One region of the Colwellia sp. 20A7 genome, then DNA from elsewhere that is predicted to be linked to it. Evidence: predicted binding sites of a transcription regulator. Region 1 holds the regulator's gene; each other region holds the start of a gene.

Region 1 (2,210 bases):
GTGAAACGCTTGATGTATGTGAACATGCTTACATTGTTAGTCACGGCGAAATAATAGCAGAAGGCGATTCTAATCAAATTCTTGCTAATCAAAAGGTAAGAGATGTATACCTAGGCGAGCAATTCACGCTATAGTTAACACATATAATAAATACCTATACTATACTTACGCTAAGTGAGTAACTATAAATAATAATAACAGGAATTAAGACAACGTAGATGCGCCCAACTCTGCAACTCCGGATAGGACAACAACTAACCATGACGCCACAACTGCAACAAGCGATCAAGCTTTTGCAGTTATCAACGTTAGAGCTTCAACAAGAAATTCAAGAAGTACTTGAAAGTAATCCCCTGCTTGAAATTAATGATCAAGAAGCCTCAGATAACAATTCAGAGGACAGTGGAAATACACTTGAAGAAGCATTTTCAGCCACAATTGCTGAACAATCTACTAGTGATGGGAGTGAAGATTCATCCGCCTCTATTGATGAGATAAGCACTACTGAGGCGATGGAAAAAAATGACATTCCAGAAGAGCTGAATATTGATACAACTTGGGAAGAGAGTTACAGTGCTGGCACGTCAAATACAGGTGCAATTAGTAGCCCAAGTGAAGATTACACTTATCAAGGTGAAACAATCGATTCAATACAAGACCACCTTTTATGGCAAATGGAGTTAACACCTTTTTCAGAAACCGATCGCACTGTTGCTATCGCCATTATAGAAGCCGTTGATGAAGCTGGTTACCTTACGGTATCAAGTGATGAAATTTTAGAAAGTGTTGGTATAGAAGGGCTTGAACTTGATGAAGTTGAAGCAGTATTAAAACGTATTAATGTCTTTGACCCTGTTGGTGTTGCCGCTCGCTCAATTGCTGATTGTTTAATTATTCAATTAAATCAATTTGATCCTGAAACCCCCTACTTAAAAGAAAGTAAATTAATTATCAGTGAACATATTGACTTGCTCGGGAATCGTGACTATCGTCAATTAATGCGTAAAACACGCCTTAAGGAAGATCAATTACGCGAAGTGATGCGTTTAATACAAAGTTTAAACCCTCGTCCTGGTGACGTTGTTGTTAAAAGTGATGATCAATATGTTATCCCTGATGTTTCAGTAGAAAAGAAAAATGGTCGTTGGGTTGTGGAATTAAATCCTGATACTGCTCCTAAGTTATCAGTTAATCAGCAATATGCAGCCATGACAAAAACGACAAAGTCTTCGAGTAATGATGGCCAATTTATTCGAACAAACTTGCAAGAAGCTAAATGGTTTATTAAAAGTTTAGAATCGCGTAATGACACATTACTCAAAGTATCTAACTGCATTGTACAACGTCAACAAGGCTTTTTAGAGCATGGTGCAGAAGCTATGCGACCTATGGTTTTAAATGACATCGCTGAAGCTGTAGATATGCATGAATCAACTATATCTAGAGTGACAACACAAAAATACATGCATACGCCAAGAGGTATTTTTGAATTAAAATACTTTTTTTCAAGCCATGTTAGTACCGAAAATGGTGGTGAATGTTCATCAACAGCCATACGTTCATTAATTAAAAAACTCATTTTAGCCGAAACACCAGCTAAACCGCTTAGTGATAGCAAAATGGCAGATTTACTAGCACAGCAAGGAATTAACGTTGCAAGGCGCACTATAGCTAAGTATCGTGAGTCTTTATCTATACCACCGTCAAATCAACGAAAGAGTTTACTATAACCAGCGACTTTATTTTCTGAACTTAACTAGAGAAGGATATACTTATGCAAATTAACCTTACTGGCCACCATGTAGAAGTAACTTCATCATTACGTGATTGTGTTGACACAAAATTCGCTAAATTAGAGCGACATTTTGATCACATCAATAATGTTCACGTTGTACTTACAATTGAAAAGTTAGAGCAGAAAGCTGAAGCAACCATACATTTAAAAGGCAGTGAAATTCATGCTTCAGCAGCGAGTGCTGATATGTATACTTCGATAGATACTTTGGTAGATAAATTAGATCGCCAAGTACTTAAATACAAAGGCAAAATAACACAACATTAGCTTTATCAATTATAATTATGACACTACAAAATATATTAACACTGAACTGCACGCGATGTGCAGTTCCAGTTCAGAGTAAAAAACGTTTACTTGAACTAATTTGCCAACTTGCCGCCAATGAACTAATCGACTCTAACCCAACCGATTT
Region 2 (2,210 bases), 470 kb from region 1:
TTTAGAATATCAAAAAAGTAATCCTGGTAGCTTCTCAAGAGGCATCCAAATTATTGGTACTGATATTTCAACAACCATGTTAGAACACTGTAAATATGGGCATTATGATTCACTTGCATTAGCACGAGGTTTATCTGAAGAAAGGAAGAGACAATTTTTCGAAAATGGTGATAACGGTATGCTAAAAGTCAAGGACGAAGTAAAGAAGATGGTGAGCTTTCGTCCGCTTAACTTACTTAATAGCTATAGTTTGATGGGGCGTTTTGATATTGTTTTTTGCCGTAATGTGCTTATTTATTTTTCACCTGAAATCAAAGCACAGATAATAAGTCAAATTCATGGCACTTTGAATGACAAGGGGTATTTATTTTTAGGCGCTTCAGAATCTCTTTCTGGATTAAATTCAGATTTTGATATGTTGCGTTGTAATCCTGGTATCATTTATCAAAAAAAATAAGAGAGATTAATCTCTCTTATTTTTAATCGCTAATGACAAATATAGTGGCGAAATTTACAAGAAAAAAACGTAATCTAAACTGTGAAACCTAATGTTTAATTAACCCTAATCAATATATCCATTGCATATTTATTTAACTTACAACCTATTATCTTCTTTCTTTATAACACCAGAATACTTTAATCACTTAATACCTCTTCTTTATTACTAAACAATTTTTATCTAAGTAACTCCATTATATTTTTTGTTGGCATAATTATTGAATGTCTCAATGTTAAATATAATTGATGGTGAGTTATTATGGCTATTAGCTTTGATAAAGGTTTTGAACTTCACGCAAAGGGAATGCTTTTGCGATCTCAGCGAGCGGAAGTGATCGCTAGCAATATTGCTAATGCCGATACCCCTGGTTATAAAGCAAAGGGCATGGACTTTCAAAAGGCCATGCAACAAGCTGGTCAACAACAAATGGGTATGAGTAAAACTCATGCTAAACACTTTGATGTTCGTACTGACATGAATAATAACATTGCTTTTCGCAATCCAGATCAACCAGATACCGGAGACGGTAATACAGTCGATGTACAAGTGGAACGAAACTTGTATCTAGAAAATACATTAGAGTATCAAGCTGGGGTTCAATTTCTTAACGGAAAGATAAAAGCCCTGAAAAATGTCATCTCAGGAGGTGGATAATAATGAGCCTTTTTAACGTATTTAACATCACAGGTAGTGGTATGAGTGCGCAGTCAATGCGTTTAAATACCACAGCAAGTAACATTGCTAATGCTGATAGTGTTAGCTCAAGTGTAAGTGAAACATATCGTGCTCGGCATCCAGTTTTTGCCGCTGCTATGCAAAAAGCTGCCGGCGGACAAGAAAGTAGTGTGGGTGTACAAGTATTAGGGATAGTTGAAAGTGACAAACCTCTAAATGTTGAATACGCACCTGAACATCCTATGTCAGACAAAGATGGTTATATTTATAAACCTAATGTCAATGTGATTGAAGAAATGACTAATATGATTTCTGCATCTCGTTCATATCAAACTAATGTGCAATTAGCTGAGTCAGCAAAAAACATGTTAACTAAAACACTGCAACTTGGTCAGTCATAAGGAGTAGGAAATGGAAACTATTAGTGGTACAAATGGCCTAGATTCCCTTTATTGGCAAAAAGAAGAGTATAAAGCTGCTGATAGTGGTGGCAATGGCATGCTCACACAGGCTGATTTTTTTGCGTTGTTAACACAAGAGTTAGCAAACCAAGATCCAACAGAACCTGCAGATAACAATGAAATGATCTCTCAAATGACCGCGTTTTCTACAACAGACGGTGTAAGTCAGTTAAATGACTCTTTTGCTGGTTTTGCTAATTCAATGACTTCAAGTCAAGCCCTACAAGCATCATCCTTAGTAGGTCGAAGTGTTTTAGTTGAAGATAATGTTTTTGGGATGACCGAAGGAGAATCTGCTCAAGGTAAAATAGTAACTACTGAAGCAGCAAGTAATGTCAGTATTTATGTTGAGAATGTTGCGGGTGAAATTATTCAAACAGTTTCTGTGGGCAATATAGGGGAAGGTGGTTCAGCCTTTACTTGGGATGGCAAAGCTTCGGATGGTAGTGATGCTGCTACAGGAGCTTACCGTTTTAGAATTGTTGGCCTTGTTGACGGACAAGCATCTGAATTGCAAGCAATGACTTATCGTAAGGTAGATAGTGTTACGCTTGCCGGTTCAAACGGTATTGTAC
Region 3 (2,210 bases), 220 kb from region 1:
TTCGTACTTTGTACTTTAGTGACAACAAAGACTGGTTAATCGCTAAGTTTAACTAATCTACTTAGTTTGTGACACAAGCCTTAATAACTAAGCTTTAATAACAAAGCCTCAGCAGAAATGTTGAGGTTTTTTTTATTGTGCGGTTATAAGTTTGCTAATGAGTTCCCGAAGGGCGAGTTTAAAAGCCTTAAATGCCGCGTTATTGATTTTGACAGGGTTCCCACATGGATGTTGGTACTTAGATTATGTTTGGAACGTATAACCTGTGCCTCTAAGCCTTTTAATTCTCGCTAAGTGATCAATTAATTAGTCCGATTGGTATAAATATAACGTTTATACCCGTAAGCATTGAAATGATGAACTAATAAAAGATTATGTATTCTGTACTATCATTGCTTAGGAAAGTTAATATTATCAATTACCAGAAACAAAAAAACACCAACCATTACAATTGATGTTTTTATAAATCTAAATATTTACAGAATTATTAAGATTTTTTCTTAAAACGACGAGAAGCAAATCCCATCAGACCTAATGCAATAATAGCAAGTGTTGATGGTTCTGAAACTGATGTTGCTGATACATCAGAAAGTCTAATTTGATAACCTGTTATATGAGCATTAGCAGAATTCAAAGCATCTAAACTAAGTTCTTGAGTATCACCTGTAGCAGTAAATTGCCCGATAACATATTGACCAAAATCAACTTCAGTAGCATCCAATTCTACACTGTTGCCATTACCATCACCAAAAGACATATCACGACTAGCAACTCTTAAGTCAGTAAGCCATAATTGAATAAAGTAATCTACGCCATCAATTAGGTTGCCGCCACCAATAGTCAATGTAGTTAAGTCTGAGCCATTTCCATAATCAAAGCTATTTAAGAAATTATCGTAACTTTCATCACTTGTTGATGCACTATTTAACGCACCAACAAAACCACCTGCAGATAATAAATTTGTAGAATTATAAAATTCCACACCATTTACTGTAACGCTTCCAGAGTTTGTATTTGTCGCATTAATTGCTTCAACTGTATTACCAAAATCAAGTACATCATTAAAATCAGTAGTATGTTGCACCTCAGTCCAATTAATTATACCTGCATTAGCAGCTTCACTAACAAGTACTATCAATCCTGCAACTACTGTATTTAAAATCTTAAATTTCATCTTTGTTCCTTTCTAATTATATTTACACTTATAGAACACTAAAGCAAAAAACACGCCATAAATACAATTACATTTTAATTCAATTGGTTACAATTCCCAAAAAAACTGAAAAAGTAGTACTGTTAAAAAACCTGACGTTACTGGCCCAACCAGTAGACTTTTAATTGAGATGTTAAAAAGTCGTAAAGGGAATATCAATTGTATTTCTTCATCTATAATTTAATATTCTAAATATTGTAACGGTCTGCTATCTCGTACTAATCAATAATAATGGTTATTTGTAATCATTTTTTTTGTTTGACATTAAACGGCTGTTAAATTCTAATTCGCCCCAATTACACATGACTAATTCCCTGACTATTATTAGATGGCAAGGCTAAAGGAAAACGAATGAATAAAGATAATCTTGATAACGCACGCGCACATTACAATGTACGTCATTGGAGTCAGGGCTATTTTGGAATCAATGATGCAGGCAAGGTATATGTCGCACCAAAAGTTGATAATCAAAATCACACAGTAGACTTGAGCAGTATTGCCAAAATGATTGAAGACAAGGGCTTAACACTACCGGCTTTAGTACGATTCCCACAAATAATCCATCATCGTATTCATAGCCTATGTGAGGCTTTTAATAAGGCGATAGATGACTATGATTATCAGCAAAAGTATTTATTAGTTTATCCTATTAAAGTGAATCAACAACGTGAAGTTGTTGATGAAATTTTGGCAAGCCAACATAACAAAGAATACACTCAGCTAGGGCTTGAAGCTGGTAGTAAAGCTGAATTACTTGCAGTTTTAGCAATGGCTCAAAAGGTGTCATCTGTAATCGTTTGTAATGGTTACAAAGACCGAGAGTACGTGCGTTTAGCATTAATCGGAGAGAAACTAGGACATAAAGTACATATTGTACTTGAAAAAATGTCTGAACTTGAAATGATTTTAACCGAAGCTAAAAAGTTGAATGTAGAACCTCGACTTGGAATACGTGTGCGTTTAGCGTCACAAGGCAAAGGAAAATGGCAAGCCAGTG
Region 4 (2,210 bases), 2.0 Mb from region 1:
TTAGGATCTTCTAATAATTGACCACCTAATTCATTATCAATCAAATGATCAGCAAAACCACTTAACAAACTAATAGCAGAATTAGCACGGAAACCTATTGAGAAACTCATTGAAGGCTCTAAAGAAATACCTTCGTGTGGGAAGCCTGGTGGAATATATAAAATATCGCCAGCTTCTAATTCAACATCGATAATCGCGTCAAACGGCTCTACATGTAATAACGCTTCATGGGCAATAACTTCAGTATGTCGACCATTTCCCCCTACTCTCCAATGGCGCTTACCTGATCCTTGACAAATAAAAGTATCGTAGTTATCTACATGAGGACCAACACTTCCACCTTCAGTAGCAAAGCTTGCCATTAAATCATCTAAGCGCCAATGAGGTAAAAACCTAAAAGGCTCTATTAATTCCGCAGCTTCTTCAGAAAAGTTATCAAGGGCTTGAATAACCAAAGACCAATCACGTTCCCCTAAATGTTCATAACTTTCAAACGGGCCAAACTCAGCTTGCCATTCACCATTTTTTTTAGAAATCAAACGAGATTGCACTGCTTCTTCCATTGCAATGCCTGCAAATTCATCTGCAGCAATAGGGTCAACAAAATCTTTAAAGCCTTGGCGAATCACCACTGGTTTTTTCTGCCAGTAAGTCGTTAAAAATTCATTTTTGCTCATTTGGTTTAAATCTAAGTTATACATAATGCTCTCTAAGGTGTTTAAGTGCCGGTTTGTACTATTGGCTTATTCTTTATTGCTGAGATTATACGGGTAAGTGCGTCTAGTTTGAATGTTATTGGGTATAAAGTTTTTCTATTTTACAAAATTAACGTTTAATCTTGTCGATAAACTAATACAGAAATATATTGGTTACTCTTCAGCCAAAATAGTGAGTAAAAAGAAAAACAATACATTCGCTAACCTTATATTAAATTTGTTATTTTGGGGCACCACTGCATCATAAACTAACAAAACAAAATATATACAAATAAAACATAAAGACAACCACTTGATATTATTAACTTTATTAAATGGCACGAATACTGCTTCATCTTCCAAAATATACGTTATTTGTTAATTTAATTTGAATAAATTGAAAAAAAACACTTTATCATTATCTAAAAATAATCATGTAAAAGAACAAACTGCAAAGTTGAAAGTACTACTTGCAGAAAACAACCATGCAAAAGCGAAAGCCTTAATGAATGTGCTCACGAATACTGAGTATGACATCTACCATATCGCCAATTCAGGTGTTCCTTTACTAAAGGATGTTGAGCAACTAAATCCTGATGTCATCATTATAGATATAGAATCCCCTGATCGGGATATGCTTGAAAACCTGAATAAAATATCTCAATTCGCCCCTAAACCTATCGTTGTTTTTTCTGAACAAGAAAACGATAGCACAACAATTAGTCAAATAGTTAAATCAGGTGTCAGTGCTTATGTAGTGGGCGATATTGGCCAGGACAGAGTGAAGTCTATTATTGATGTCGCAATTGCTAGGTTTGGTCTTTTTCAAGGAATGAAACAAGAGCTTGCTGATACTAAACAAAAATTATCAAGTCAAAAGAATATCGATAAAGCTAAGCGCTGGCTAATGGAAACAAAACAGCTTTCTGAAAGCGACGCCTATAATTTCATCCGAAAAATCGCGATGGATAACAGCCAGAAAATGGACGATGTTGCCAAAAACATTCTATCTGTTGCAAGTATATTTTAGAGAAAAGTCATGTTTAAAATTGAAAAGAAAAATATTAGCTTGGGATTTATGCCTTTAACAGATAGCGCCCCTGTCGTCATTGCTTATGAAATGGGCATATTTAAAAAATGGGGATTAAATGTAACCTTAACCAAGCAAAATTCCTGGGCAACCTTAAGAGATAAACTACATTTAGGTGTAATTGATGCTGCGCAGATGTTGGCACCAATGCCCATTGCAAGTAATTTAGGTTTGTATGGTCAAGAGTCTCAAGTTATCTCTCCATTGATCTTAAGCCGCAATGGCAACGGTATCACCATATCAACAGCCTTATATCAAAAATTATTGTCATATCAAAATAACACTGAAATTAGCATGCCCTTTTCAGCAAGTATTTTTAGCCCGGAGATAGAGGAGCGTAAAAAAGAAGGAGAAAAACTCACCTTTGCTGTCGTATTTCCTTATAGCTGTCATTACTATGAACTTATTGAATGGTTAAAAGAAAG

What was found. The regulator sigma-54, encoded in region 1, starts transcription at its own class of promoters, with help from an activator protein. The targets are predictions, from matches to a motif close to GTTGGCACGNNNNTNGNNT.
Region 2: flgB (flagellar basal body rod protein FlgB) is a predicted target of sigma-54. The motif match lies at 704-722, and genes of this name have one in related genera.
Region 3: GQS55_RS03285 (PEP-CTERM sorting domain-containing protein) is a predicted target of sigma-54. The motif match lies at 1,216-1,234, and genes of this name have one in related genera.
Region 4: GQS55_RS13330 (ANTAR domain-containing response regulator) is a predicted target of sigma-54. The motif match lies at 1,030-1,048, and genes of this name have one in related genera.

What each region holds. Positions count from the first base shown of each region.
Region 1 is NZ_CP047130.1:529,356-531,565, reverse strand. It holds gene lptB (LPS export ABC transporter ATP-binding protein) at 1-134, shown strand, start outside; gene GQS55_RS02265 (RNA polymerase factor sigma-54) at 219-1,730, shown strand; gene hpf (ribosome hibernation promoting factor) at 1,775-2,062, shown strand; gene ptsN (PTS IIA-like nitrogen regulatory protein PtsN) at 2,080-2,210, shown strand, end outside.
Region 2 is NZ_CP047130.1:1,003,262-1,005,471, forward strand. It holds gene GQS55_RS04355 (CheR family methyltransferase) at 1-457, shown strand, start outside; gene flgB (flagellar basal body rod protein FlgB) at 758-1,153, shown strand; gene flgC (flagellar basal body rod protein FlgC) at 1,156-1,575, shown strand; gene GQS55_RS04370 (flagellar hook assembly protein FlgD) at 1,586-2,210, shown strand, end outside.
Region 3 is NZ_CP047130.1:749,915-752,124, reverse strand. It holds gene GQS55_RS03290 (DUF6702 family protein) at 1-56, shown strand, start outside; gene GQS55_RS03285 (PEP-CTERM sorting domain-containing protein) at 488-1,174, opposite strand; gene speA (biosynthetic arginine decarboxylase) at 1,565-2,210, shown strand, end outside.
Region 4 is NZ_CP047130.1:3,098,254-3,100,463, forward strand. It holds gene GQS55_RS13325 (ribosomal protein uL16 3-hydroxylase) at 1-701, opposite strand, end outside; gene GQS55_RS13330 (ANTAR domain-containing response regulator) at 1,093-1,725, shown strand; gene GQS55_RS13335 (CmpA/NrtA family ABC transporter substrate-binding protein) at 1,735-2,210, shown strand, end outside.